3 regions of the Shewanella halifaxensis HAW-EB4 genome follow, and region 1 is predicted to be linked to each of the others. Evidence: predicted binding sites of a transcription regulator. Region 1 holds the regulator's gene; each other region holds the start of a gene.
What was found. Region 1 encodes sigma-54, which starts transcription at its own class of promoters, with help from an activator protein. Its sites were predicted from a motif close to GTTGGCACGNNNNTNGNNT; they were not measured.
Positions count from the first base shown of each region.

Region 2: the regulator sigma-54 is predicted to act here: its motif matches at 1,989-2,007, upstream of flgF (flagellar basal-body rod protein FlgF).
Region 3: the regulator sigma-54 is predicted to act here: its motif matches at 2,258-2,276, upstream of SHAL_RS07305 (flagellar assembly protein FlgT).

Region 1 covers NC_010334.1:4,502,675-4,506,942, forward strand. Annotated here, with positions in the region: gene lptA (lipopolysaccharide transport periplasmic protein LptA) at 1-422, shown strand, start outside; gene lptB (LPS export ABC transporter ATP-binding protein) at 419-1,150, shown strand; gene SHAL_RS19155 (RNA polymerase factor sigma-54) at 1,287-2,750, shown strand; gene hpf (ribosome hibernation promoting factor) at 2,780-3,067, shown strand; gene ptsN (PTS IIA-like nitrogen regulatory protein PtsN) at 3,070-3,513, shown strand; gene rapZ (RNase adapter RapZ) at 3,722-4,268, shown strand, end outside.
Region 2 covers NC_010334.1:1,725,727-1,729,994, forward strand. Annotated here, with positions in the region: gene flgD (flagellar hook assembly protein FlgD) at 1-137, shown strand, start outside; gene flgE (flagellar hook protein FlgE) at 226-1,587, shown strand; gene flgF (flagellar basal-body rod protein FlgF) at 2,044-2,787, shown strand; gene flgG (flagellar basal-body rod protein FlgG) at 2,798-3,586, shown strand; gene flgH (flagellar basal body L-ring protein FlgH) at 3,609-4,268, shown strand, end outside.
Region 3 covers NC_010334.1:1,715,882-1,720,149, forward strand. Annotated here, with positions in the region: gene SHAL_RS22365 (hypothetical protein) at 1-205, opposite strand, end outside; tRNA gene SHAL_RS07300 (tRNA-Arg) at 573-648, opposite strand; gene SHAL_RS07305 (flagellar assembly protein FlgT) at 912-2,081, opposite strand; gene SHAL_RS23040 (hypothetical protein) at 2,315-2,509, shown strand; gene SHAL_RS07310 (FlgO family outer membrane protein) at 2,538-3,167, shown strand; gene SHAL_RS07315 (LPP20 family lipoprotein) at 3,168-3,614, shown strand.

The sequences.
Region 1 (4,268 bases):
TTATCTTCTTTGGACCTGTCGAAGTGACCCAAGGCTCTATCAAGATGAATGCTGATAAACTGCGTGTTTTCTCAAAAGAAGATAAGAGCGGTAAAACCCTTGTGGCAACAGGCAACCCAGCCACCTATACCCAGATAATGGACGATGGACGCCCAGCAACGGCTAGCGCCAAAGAGATCCGTTACGAACTTGCGACGCGCACCCTGACCTTAGTCGGCGACGCGACTCTAGCGCAAGACGGTAGTCAGGTCACCGGTAATCGCATCAAGTACAACATTAGTTTACAACAACTTATCGCTGAAAGTTCAGGTAAAGGCGATGATAGAGTAATCACCATTATTCAGCCTGAAACCTATCAGGAAGAGAAACCAGAAACACCAGTGCAACAGCAGGAACAGCAGGAACAGCAGGAACAGCAATGAAGCAAATCACTTTAAGAGCGGTTAATCTTGCGAAGAGCTATAAAAATCGCGCTGTCGTACAAGATGTTAGTTTAACCGTAAAGACGGGTCAGATTGTCGGTTTACTTGGGCCAAACGGTGCAGGTAAAACAACCACGTTCTACATGGTGGTAGGCCTAGTACAGAGTGATAAGGGTAAGATCTTTATTGATGATGACGATCTTACACTCGATCCTATGCATCTGCGCGCTCGTAAAGGGATTGGTTATCTGCCTCAGGAAGCCAGTATTTTTAGAAAGTTGTCTGTGCGTGACAACATCATGGCGGTATTACAGACTCGCCATGACATCAATAACGAGCAACGTGAAGAACAACTTGAGCATCTGCTTGAAGAGTTCCATATCACTCATATTCGTGACAGCCAAGGTATGGCATTGTCAGGGGGTGAGCGCCGCCGTGTTGAAATTGCTAGAGCACTAGCGGCTAATCCAAAGTTTATCTTGTTAGACGAGCCATTTGCCGGTGTAGACCCGATTTCAGTTATCGATATCAAAAAGATTATTGAGCAACTTAAGAGTCGCGGCCTAGGTGTACTAATCACCGATCACAATGTTCGCGAAACATTAGATGTTTGTGAGCACGCTTACATCGTAAGCCACGGAAATCTCATTGCCGAAGGCACACCTGCCGAAATCTTGGACAACCAACAAGTTCGAGCTGTGTACTTAGGTGAACAATTCAGGCTATAGTTAATTCACAGTATGGAAGCTAAAAAACTCAATATGGAATTATTTCCACACAAAATCAAAGTATTGAGTTTTTGAGCAACCTTCGCCAGTTCAGCGAGCTTTAACGTTTAACTACAGTGTAGGGAATAGCGGTAAAATGAAAGCGTCACTCCAGCTCAAAATGGGTCAACAGCTCACCATGACTCCCCAGTTACAGCAGGCTATTCGCCTGTTACAACTGTCTTCTTTAGAGCTGCAACAAGAGATCCAACAAGCATTAGATTCTAATCCGCTACTGGAGTTAGATGAAGAGCAATCAGACGGCGACATGCTCAACGATGAAGACCAGTCTTCAAGTAACTCCGATAGTGAGCTAATCCAAGATAGCGCAAGCGTTGAAACCTCTGATGCCCTAACCCAAGACTCCATGCCCGATGAGCTACCGATGGATACCACTTGGGATGAAGTCTATACCGTCTCCTCGAACGCCAGCTCAGGCGTGAGTCGTGAAGATGATATGCCTTTTCAGGGTGAGACTAGCGAAGGATTATACGAGCACCTTGAATGGCAAAAGAATCTCACTCCATTTTCAGATAATGACCTTGCTATCGCGACTGCAATTATCGATGCAATCGACGAGCGGGGTTATTTAACTCAAAGCTGTGATGAGATCCTCGAAGCGATGGGCGACCCAGAGACTGAACTCGATGAGGTTGAGGCCGTTTTAAAACGGATTCAACATTTCGACCCTATCGGCGTTGCCGCGCGTAATCTAAGCGAATGTCTACTTATCCAACTTGCGCAGTATGCAGCCGATACTCCCCATATAGATAACGCTAGATTACTGATTAAAGACTATTTGGACCTTATTGCTGGCCGTGATTTTAGGCAGCTGATGCGTAAAACCAAGCTCAAAGAAGATGACCTGCGTGATGCTATCACACTGATCCAAACGCTCAATCCAAGACCTGGTCTCGCAATAGCCCGCAGTAAAGATGAATATGTCATCCCGGATGTGTCTGTTAGCAAGAAAAAAGGCCGCTGGGTGGTGGAGCTAAACCCTGACTATATGCCTAAGATTAATGTTAACCAGCATTACGCTTCTATGGCACGCAGCACGACTAATCAGGCCGATGGACAGTTTATTCGCGGCCACCTTCAAGAAGCAAAGTGGTTTATTAAGAGCCTTGAAAGCCGCAATGACACCTTATTAAAGGTAACAAATTGTATCGTTAAATTTCAGCAAGGCTTTTTTGAGTACGGCGAAGAAGCCATGAAACCTATGGTATTAAATGACATTGCCGAAGCCGTTGAAATGCATGAATCCACCATTTCACGGGTTACCACACAAAAATATATGCATACCCCAAGGGGTATTTTCGAACTCAAGTATTTCTTCTCGAGCCATGTCGGTACAGACGACGGCGGAGAGTGCTCATCTACAGCAATTAGGGCGTTTATTAAGAAGTTAGTCGCTGCTGAAAACCAGAAGAAACCATTAAGCGACAGCAAAATGGCCCAACTTCTGGCGGAACAAGGGATTAAAGTAGCTAGACGTACTATCGCGAAATACCGCGAAGCAATGCTGATCCCACCCTCAAACCAACGTAAGAGTTTATAACTCAAAATTAGGCACATGGAGGATCGATAATGCAAATCAACCTGACAGGACATCACATAGAAATTACCGCTTCACTGCGCGGCTATGTGGAAGATAAATTCACAAAGCTTGAACGACATTTCGATCAGATCAATAATGTGCACGTTATTTTGAATGTACAGAAAATGCAGCAGATTGCCGAGGCCAAAATCCACCTTAAAAAAGGGGAAGTATTTGCCACTTCGGAACACGCAGATATGTATGCTGCGATAGACTCCCTGATCGATAAGCTAGATCGTCAGGTTATTAAACACAAAGAGAAGCTGATTAAACACTAACGATGGAACTAAGTACCATCCTGCAGCCGGAGTGCACCACCTGCGCCACTCCGGGCAGTAAGAAAAAGGTACTGGAGCTAATCAGTGATATTGCTGCTGTCCAGTACCCTACCCTTTCTTCACAAGAAATTTTTGAAAGTCTCTTGGCGAGAGAAAAAATGGGTAGCACGGGTATAGGTAATGGTATAGCGATTCCTCATGGAAGGCTGGCAAATATAGACCGTCCCGTTGCAGTATTGGTTAAATGTGAAGTTCCTATCCCATTTGACGCAATCGATAAGCAGCCTGTCGATATCTTATTTGCTCTACTGGTGCCATCTGAACAGTGTGAGCAACATTTAGCGACACTGTCTTGTATGGCTGAAAAACTCAACGATAAAGCAGTTGTTAAGCAGTTGAGAAAAACCAGTAATGAATCGGAGCTATACCAAGTCATTACTCAGTAGCGTCTTACTCGGGTCTTTAAATTATTATCATTGTTCCAATGATGCATTGATGATTTAAAGACCTAAGTAATTATTACTGCAATATTATTTATTTTTTATTACCCACTCAAATTCTTGCTTTCAGCCTTAAAGACGTTAATCTATATACTTGTACAACATAATCACAAAATCCAAACATTTAGTTAAATCTCTATCAGGTAGTCATACGATGAAGCTTGTTTTAGTCTCAGGTCGCTCCGGTTCAGGAAAATCCGTTCTGTTAAGAATGCTAGAGGATCTCGGCTATTATTGTGTCGATAATCTGCCTCTGCCTATGATGGGCACACTACTCAAAGAGCTCTCTGGAAACACCAATCTTGTAGCGATCAGCGTCGATATCCGTAACCTACCAGAAAAAGAAAGCGAGCTTATTAAGCACCTAACCAACTTACCTGATGGAGTTGAGTTACTTAGCTTTTTCCTTAATTCTAGCGATGAAGTACTACTAAAACGCTATAACGAGACTCGTCGTCTACACCCTCTATCTCACGATAATGTATCGTTAAAAGAAGCAATTGAAATAGAAGGGCGTTCACTTGAGCCGCTAGCCAATATCGTCGACCACTATATCGATACCTCAACTCTCAACATCTATGATCTTAACGATCAGGTGCGTGAGATCTTGCTCGGTAACCTTGATAAAGAACTGATGATCAATTTTGAATCATTTGGATTTAAGCACGGCATGCCGACCGAAGCCGACTTTATGTTTGATG
Region 2 (4,268 bases), 2.4 Mb from region 1:
GCGAAGAGCTACCCGTATCAACTTATGCTCACGTGACCAGTGTTTCACTTGGAACCGCAGCGACTGGGGCTATTTTAAACTTACGGGGTGTTGGCGGAATTAAGATCAGTGATGTGTTAGCTGTATCTGAAGCCTAATAGCTAGAAACTCATTTTGCGAGATGTTTGTACTTAATATAAAGATCAAACGTCTCGAAATCGAATTAAACAAGGATTGAGGTGAATCATGTCATTTAACATTGCATTGAGCGGTATATCGTCAGCCCAAAAAGATCTAAATACAACGGCAAACAACATTGCAAACGTAAACACCACAGGCTTTAAAGAGTCTCGCGCAGAGTTTGCCGACGTGTACGCTAGCTCTATTTTTGCAAACAGCAAAACCACTGTCGGTGGTGGCGTCGCGACGAGTCAGGTTGCTCAGCAGTTCCATCAGGGCAGTATGGCTTTCACCAACAATTCACTCGATATGGCGATTAACGGTGGTGGCTTCTTTGTGACCTCATCTGAAGTGGGTTCTCAAGATCATTCATACACACGAGCAGGTGCATTTAAGTTCGACTCAAATAACTATATCGTTGATTCAGCTGGCAACTTCTTACAGACGTTCCCTGTCGATAAAGACGGTAATTCGACATCGGTGAGTTTAACGACCACTAAGCCGGTACAAATTCCTGATACGGCGGGTAGCCCAGTTAAGACCGATAGTGTCGGTATTCAGATGAATCTTAATGCGGGGGAGTCCACACTCGATCCAGCTGCTTTCGATCCCGATGACCCAGATACGTTTAACAACTCAACCTCGGTGACCATCTATGATTCACTCGGTGAGCCACATATTCTAACTTCATACTTCGTACGCCCACCTAATGCTGCGCATACCGGTGAGAGCAACTGGGTTGCATTTTACGCGGTAGACGGTAAGCCTGTCGATTTAGACCCCGCAGCTGGTGAGTATAATGTCGATACCGATGGTGACGGTACAGTAGATGGCAAGGCCAATGCTGAAAACGCGGCTGGCTGGAAGGGCGCGGCAGTCTCTTTCAATGATACAGGTGCTTACACTGGCAGTAACCCTGCGGTTATTAAGACCGAAGCCTTAGGTGTTGGCGGCGCTAACGTATTAGGCCCTGGCGCCGATGGTACCCAGACCTTAACGCTGGACTTTAATAACCCGACTCAATATGCATCACCATTTGAAGTGACAGAGTTAACCCAGGACGGTACAACGGTTGGGCGTTTAACCAATGTTGAAGTGGGTGCAGATGGTCTAATTAATGCCAGTTACAGTAACGGCTCTACCGTGCCACTAGCACGCGTCGCCTTGGTTAGTTTTGCTAACGAGCAGGGGTTATCACAGGCGGGTAACACCTCTTGGAAGGCGAGCTTAGACTCGGGTCCTGCACTTGCCGGTGAGGCAAACAGCGGTACTTTCGGTAGTATCCGTTCATCGGCACTGGAGCAGTCCAACGTAGATTTAACCACCGAGCTAGTCGATTTAATCTCGGCTCAGCGTAACTTCCAAGCCAACTCTAGAACGCTTGAAGTTAACAACACCTTACAACAGACGATATTGCAAATTCGTTAATCTTTAAAAGCTAAGAAGGGCGGACTCCGTCCTTCTATAGAGTCAAAGGCTGAGACGAACGCTTCGCTTATGGAAGACGGAACGTTCGCGGGCTCACTCACAGAACGCTGCGCTAACGGTACAAGATATGAAGAATCTAGGGCGTCCCTTGGGCAGCTAGGACCTATAAAAAGCAAAGATAAATGCATAGGTTTGATTTATGCCGTTGCTCTGGTCTTATGCTTTCCTAGAACCTGCTTTTCCTAGCACCTAGGACCTTCTTTCAATGTAGGTCGGCATTTATGCCGTCGTTTTAATCTTTTATGGCTTTTCCGTAAGCGAAGCGTTCCGTCTTTGCATTCCCGTCTTTGTTTGTCCGTCTCAGCTTTAACCTAGAACCTAGGACCTTCTTTATCCCCATCTTTGGCACGATGTTTGCTATCTATTTCGTTAGACGGAAGTTTGACGGAGTGTTACGTGGACAAATTGCTCTATGTCGCGATGAGCGGCGCAAAACAGAATATGAATTCGTTGGCGGTTAGTGCCAACAATTTGGCCAACGCGAATACCGATGGCTTTAAATCCTCTCTTGCTCAAGCTCGCTCAATGCAAGCTTTTGGCGAAGGTCTGCCTACGCGTGTGTTCTCGATGACTGAAACCCCGTCAGCTAATTTTTCCAGCGGTCCAATCAAAACTACTGGTCGTGATTTAGACATTGCCGTTAAAGGTGATGGTTGGATTGCGGTGCAAGCCGAAAATGGCGGCGAAGCCTATACCCGCTCAGGCAGTTTACGTTTCGATAACTCAGGTGTGCTGCGTAATGATAGAGGTACGCCAGTGATGGGCGACAATGGCCCTATTGTATTACCGCTGCCGATTGAAAAGGTCGAGATCTCTCAAGACGGTATCGTTTCTGTCCGTCCATCGGGGGCGACAGCTGAGGTGATTGAGGAAGTCGGTCGTATTAAACTCGTTAACCCGGGTAACCAAAATTTAATGCGTGGGGAAGATGGCTTGTTTCGCTTAATGTCGGGTGAAAATGCACCGTCTGACCCAAGCGTAGGTCTGCTTAGTGGCGCTGTCGAAGGCAGTAACGTCAATGCAGTCCATGAGATGGTATCTATGATTGACCTACAGCGTCAGTTTGAGATGCAAGTGAAAATGATGAAAACAGCAGAAGAGAACGATCGCGCGTCCTCTTCCTTAATGCGCATAAGCTAGGAGAGACACTATGCATCCCGCTTTATGGATAAGTAAGACTGGTTTAGACGCTCAGCAAACCGATATTTCAGTTATTTCTAACAACGTGGCTAACGCCAGTACCGTCGGCTTTAAAAAGAGCCGTGCAGTATTTGAAGACTTGCTGTACCAAAACGTCAGTCAAGCTGGGGGGATCAGTGCATCGAACACTAAATTACCGAACGGTTTGAGTATTGGTGCGGGTACCAAAGTGGTCGCAACTCAAGAGATGTTTACTCAGGGCAACATGTTAACCACTGACAACTCACTCGATTTGATGGTTGAAGGCCCAGGTTTTTTTGAAGTGCAATTGCCAGATGGTACCGCCGCTTATACCCGTAATGGCCAGTTTAGTTTAGATGAAACAGGGCAGATCGTAACGCCGGGCTCGGGTTATGTGATTCAGCCTGCTATCACCATTCCAGAAGGGGCTACGAGTATTACCGTCTCGGCCGAAGGTGAAGTGTCTGTTAAGACGCCAGGAAATGCTGAAAACCAAGTGGTGGGTCAATTGGCCATTGCTGATTTTATTAATCCGTCGGGGCTAGACCCAATGGGGCAGAACCTGTACCTAGAGACGGGTGCAAGTGGCACACCTATTCAAGGTACGGCTTCACTCGATGGCATGGGCGCAATCCGTCAGGGGGCTCTTGAAACCTCAAACGTGAACGTGACCGAAGAGTTGGTAAACCTAATTGAAAGTCAGCGTATTTACGAGATGAACTCAAAGGTGATCTCTGCGGTTGACCAGATGTTGTCTTACGTTAACCAGAATCTTTAAGCATTTTTAAGAGGCTTTGACTATGAAGCATTTGTGGGCACTTTTGTTTATGGCGGCTCTGTCCGGTTGTAATTCGACTAACGGCAAGCCTATTGCTGACGATCCTTATTACGCGCCCGTTTACCCAGAGGCGCCGCCAACCAAAATCGCTGCAACAGGCTCTATGTATCAAGATAGTCAGGCATCGAGTCTTTACTCTGATATTAAAGCGCTAAAAGTGGGTGACATCATCACCGTATATTTGATGGAGCAGACTCAGGCTAAAAAGAGCGCTAATAACGAGATCTCAAAGGGAACAGACTTATCTTTGGACCCCATTTATGCAGGTGGTGGCAATGTCACTATCGGCGGTAACCCCATCGATCTGCGCTACAAAGACAGCATGAATACCAAACGTGAATCGGATGCAGATCAAAGCAACAGCTTGTCTGGCAGTATTTCAGCAAACGTGATGCAAGTACTTAACAACGGTAATTTGGTTATTCGTGGTGAAAAATGGATAAGCATCAACAACGGTGATGAGTTTGTTCGCATTACCGGTATTGTGCGCGCGCAAGATATTCGACCCGACAATACGATTGACTCACAACGAGTGGCAAATGCTCGCATTCAGTACAGCGGAACGGGGACCTTTGCCGAAGTACAAAAAGTGGGTTGGTTAGCCTCATTCTTTATGGGCAGC
Region 3 (4,268 bases), 2.4 Mb from region 1:
GCGTATTTTCCTTAGCATCAATAACTTTATAGAGTTCATGTGCATCAGCGCCAATAGCTAAAGACAAGATTTCTATATCAATCGCTGACACATCTATGTCTTGTTTGGTGATCCACTGCAGCAGCAAGTCGACAAAAGTGCTGTGCAGTGGATACAGCGAAGCTGGAAACAGCAGTTTGGCTTGGGTGATGTATTTTTCATTCATAGGTCAATTTCACCAGCATTTTAAGAGGCTTTAATATGGGCTCTATGCTTTGTTATATCAGTTTTAAGTGTTTGCTAGTTTTGATTTTCATCAATGAATTGACGTACGAAGTGTTGACCGATTTTTGACTGCTCATGTGATATGACCTCCTTGTTATCTCATATAGAGAAACTATTAGAAATGGCGTGGAAAGTCTATGGCGGAGGATAATGGACTAAAACGAGCAATATTCGGCTAATGCTGACAGAAGGTGCAAACAGAAGGCATTAGTAAAAGCTAAAAAGGATGTTTCTGTAATCGCACTGAGGCGGCACAGGAATGTATTAGAACTATAGCTTATTGAATTGCATATACAAAGGAGTGTATATGGTCTCCCCACAGGGACTCGAACCCCGATCGATCGCTTAGGAGGCGACTGCTCTATCCTGTTGAGCTATAGGGAGACGCTAGTGATTATACTGGTTTTACTCTAGATGAAAAGGGGAGATGAAAAGTCTTTAAATTTAGTTGCTTAATAAATGTTCTGTTGGTGGGTGTTTTGCAGGCTAATCCCATTAATTTCGATTAACCTGCACTTTTAGCTCTTTTTTTAGCTCGCAACTATAACTCTCAACTATAGCCCGCAACTATAGCCCGCAACTATAAGCCTTCAATTTTAGCCTTCAGTTTGAGATTGCTGTTCGTTATAGAGGCAAGCAAGCCCAACTTATAGCTTTATGGCTAAGTCGTTGATTTGGATATTCAGTGATGCTGCCATACCATCGAGTACAGCAGTCGCACTCTCCTCGGTCACTTGGTCTATGGTGATAGTCGCTTTGCTTTTGCCTGCAACCGCGCGCATATTATCGAGTCTATCGGGCATATTTTGTTGTAATACCAGCTGTAATTTGTCGCCGACTCGAATGCCGTGGCGTCTACCGAGATTGAGGATAATCCTATCGGTTTGTCTAGAGACCACCTGACCGAGTAGTGGCCGGCAATTTAGGCTGCTGTCGATATCTCGACTCACTTCGGCCAACACTTGGTCAATTGCCTGACCGTATTCAGATCCCCAAAAGTTCTCGCTATTTGAGTTGACGGTTTGCTGGCGCAAAAACTCCCACTCGGCGGCTTGGCTGTACTGCTGGCTCCAGATTTTTTCGCCGCTAATGCCGTGAAATAGCGATACGCGAATTTGAAAGTTACGCATCGGATCATTGTCCCATAACCCTAAAGTACTGGTGAAATCTTCAGTGGATATGTCGATGATCTCTGGCAGTAGAATATATTGACTGTCGGTGATCTCGCTTAGCCAGCTGGGTAAGCGATAGCCGCGAATATCCACTAAGGATTGATCTATGTCTAAACGCTCATTGGCATGAGTCTGTGGAAAGCTATTACTAGCGTGCTGCTCTAACATGAGCGCTAACCGTTCTGAAAGGTTCTGCTCGAATAGTCCGATATTGCCGACCCTAAGCTGGGTTCTGTCTTTGATTAATGCCTGAGGGATTAAAATTGCTGCTTTAAGCGGGTTTCCCTGGCAAGTGTCATCGAGTGGTTCAACAATGTCGATGCGAACATTAACGGTGATCTCATTATTCTCAATACGTTCGCTGATAAGCTCAATATTCTGGCTCTGTGCTTGGTGCTCTAACATGAAAGAGTCATTGATAAGCTGGCCATTACTGACGGTTTGCTGGCTACTAAAGCGTGCGCCAGATTGCAATGTTGCATAGCTAACGGCTTGATGTATGGCATCTTCTCTGGCTTGGGTGACATTGTTATCGGTAATCATTGCTTGGCCACTTGCGGTGATCCACTTGGCTTGTACAGGCAATGCCAATATTGATGACATTAGGCATACGAGTGCGGTTATTGAATATTGCGCTGGTTTCATCTTACCTTTCCAGTAGTCGAGAAATTGATGACATATTTTTTACATAGTATTTTTAAAAGGCTTTTTGCATCGTTTTTGCATTGATTTTTGTATAGGCATTTTGCATCGTTTTGCAAAGTACTTTGAATAGCTTTTACGTCGGATAACTGACGCACTGACATCTCTAGCTTTCTATTAAGCAATTACCGTGCCTGTATAAAGAGCTTAGATACTCTCCTTTGAGGAAATACAGCTTGATACAGCGCGGTGGGGGAGATTATGTACACTTCCTTGGAGTTAGGCCCATCTATAACAAGCTGCAGCCTTGGGATATCTCGGCGAATTGCGAGTCGAAAAGCGATAAAGTTATCGACGGCATTGCCGATAAGAATGAAATAGCATTAATTTGTACCAATAAGGTACAGGATCATTGCTGTAACTCACAGTAGTGATTAACGCCTGATAGGAAATCAAACAATGTACAAGCCAATCATTTTTCTATCTTTATTATTCACCCTCGGTTGTGCAAGCACGGAAGGGGATAGTCATACAGATCAGCAGATGACTAACGGCAATGGTTTGCCGCATACTGCTGCGATAAATCATTTGTCACAACAGATGGTAAACGAGTTAGTACGACAGAACGACAGTTTGCGCCCAGATCAGCCGTTGCTGGTTTCTACGCCTGTGTTGTTATCAGATATGACATCGACTAATGCTCTTGGCCTGCAATATCAACAAGGCTTGATAGCGGCGCTACATGATCATCAATTTAATCTAATCGATATCAACGTCAGTGACGCGCTTAAGGTCACGCCTACTGGAGAGTTTATTTTGACTCGTGATTGGCAGCAGCTAGCCGCTGATCTAGCTGTTGAGCATGTGGTGGTTTCTACCATGAGTTTATCGACTCAAGGTGTGGCGTTAAACAGCCGCATCGTTAATGTTACCAATAATCGAGTGGTTTCTGCGGCGCAAAGTTTTGTTAATGCCAGTGCCATGCCTAATTACATTGGGCTGTCAGAAAAGGTCGTCTCAGAGCATGGGCTACTGTACCGGAACGCCCAAGGCGGACAGCGCTCAGTAACAATCGTGGGGGATAAATAGATGAAAGCCATTATTTTATTTGCAGCGTTAAGCCTTTGTGCTTGCTCCGTGCAAGACAGGTATGTGCAGTATGAAACTGAGGCGCCAACATCTTTTCCTAAATTGACCGCTATCGGTTATGCACCGCTGGACACTCAGCCTGCAGCCGAACATTCTCAGCGGGTTTTGATGGCTATGCAGGCCTCGAAAATAGCGGCTTATCGAGAGCTTGCCGAGCAAGTTTATGGTCAGCAGTTGAGTGCTAGCAGCCAGGTCAGGGAGTGGATGTTATCGGGCGATGAAATTCAAGCATCGGTATCAGGAGTGATCCGCGGGGCTAAAGTGTTAAAGAGTTACCCTGCGGGTGAGCACTATGTGACAGAACTCGAGCTGGATTTTGAGCAAGTGTGGGCGCTGTATCAGCAACAACACCGCTCACAGCGAGTCAAAGAGATTACGTATTTTTAAGGTTAAGAAGGTTCTAGGACGTTCGCAGGCTTACTTCGAGGACGCTTCGCTTCGAGATCCTAGGAAAAGCACAAGCAAAGGCTGAGACGGACGCTTCGCTTACGGAAGACGGAACGCTCGCAGGCTCACTCACAGAGCGCTTCGCTGACGGTTAAAGCTAAGAAGTTACTAGGACGTTCGCAGGCTTACTTTTAGATTCTAGGACGGACTTCGTCCTTCTAGGTTCTAGGAAAAGCAGAAGCTGAGACGAACGCTTCGCTCACGGAAGACGGAGCGCTCGCAGACTCACTCAACGAGCGCTGGGCTGACGGTACAAGCTAACAAGAATCTAGGGTACTTCGCTTCGAGGTGCCAGAAAAAGCACAAGCTGAGACGAACGCTTTGCTCACGGAAGACGGAACGCTCGCAGACACACTCAACGAGCGCTGCGCTGACGGTTAAAGGCTGGAAGAGCTGAGACAATTAAGGGCCGGACAAGCTGAGACGGGTTAGAAGCAGGGAAAGCCGAGAAAGCGAAGAAGAACCTAGGGCGCAATCCTTCTAGGATGGCATTTATGCCGTTGTTTTTGAGACTTTCTTTTCCGTAAGCGAAGCGTTCCGTAGTGGCGAAGTCACGTGTCGTAAGGCCGCAGGCCGTTCGTCTTGGCTTTAACC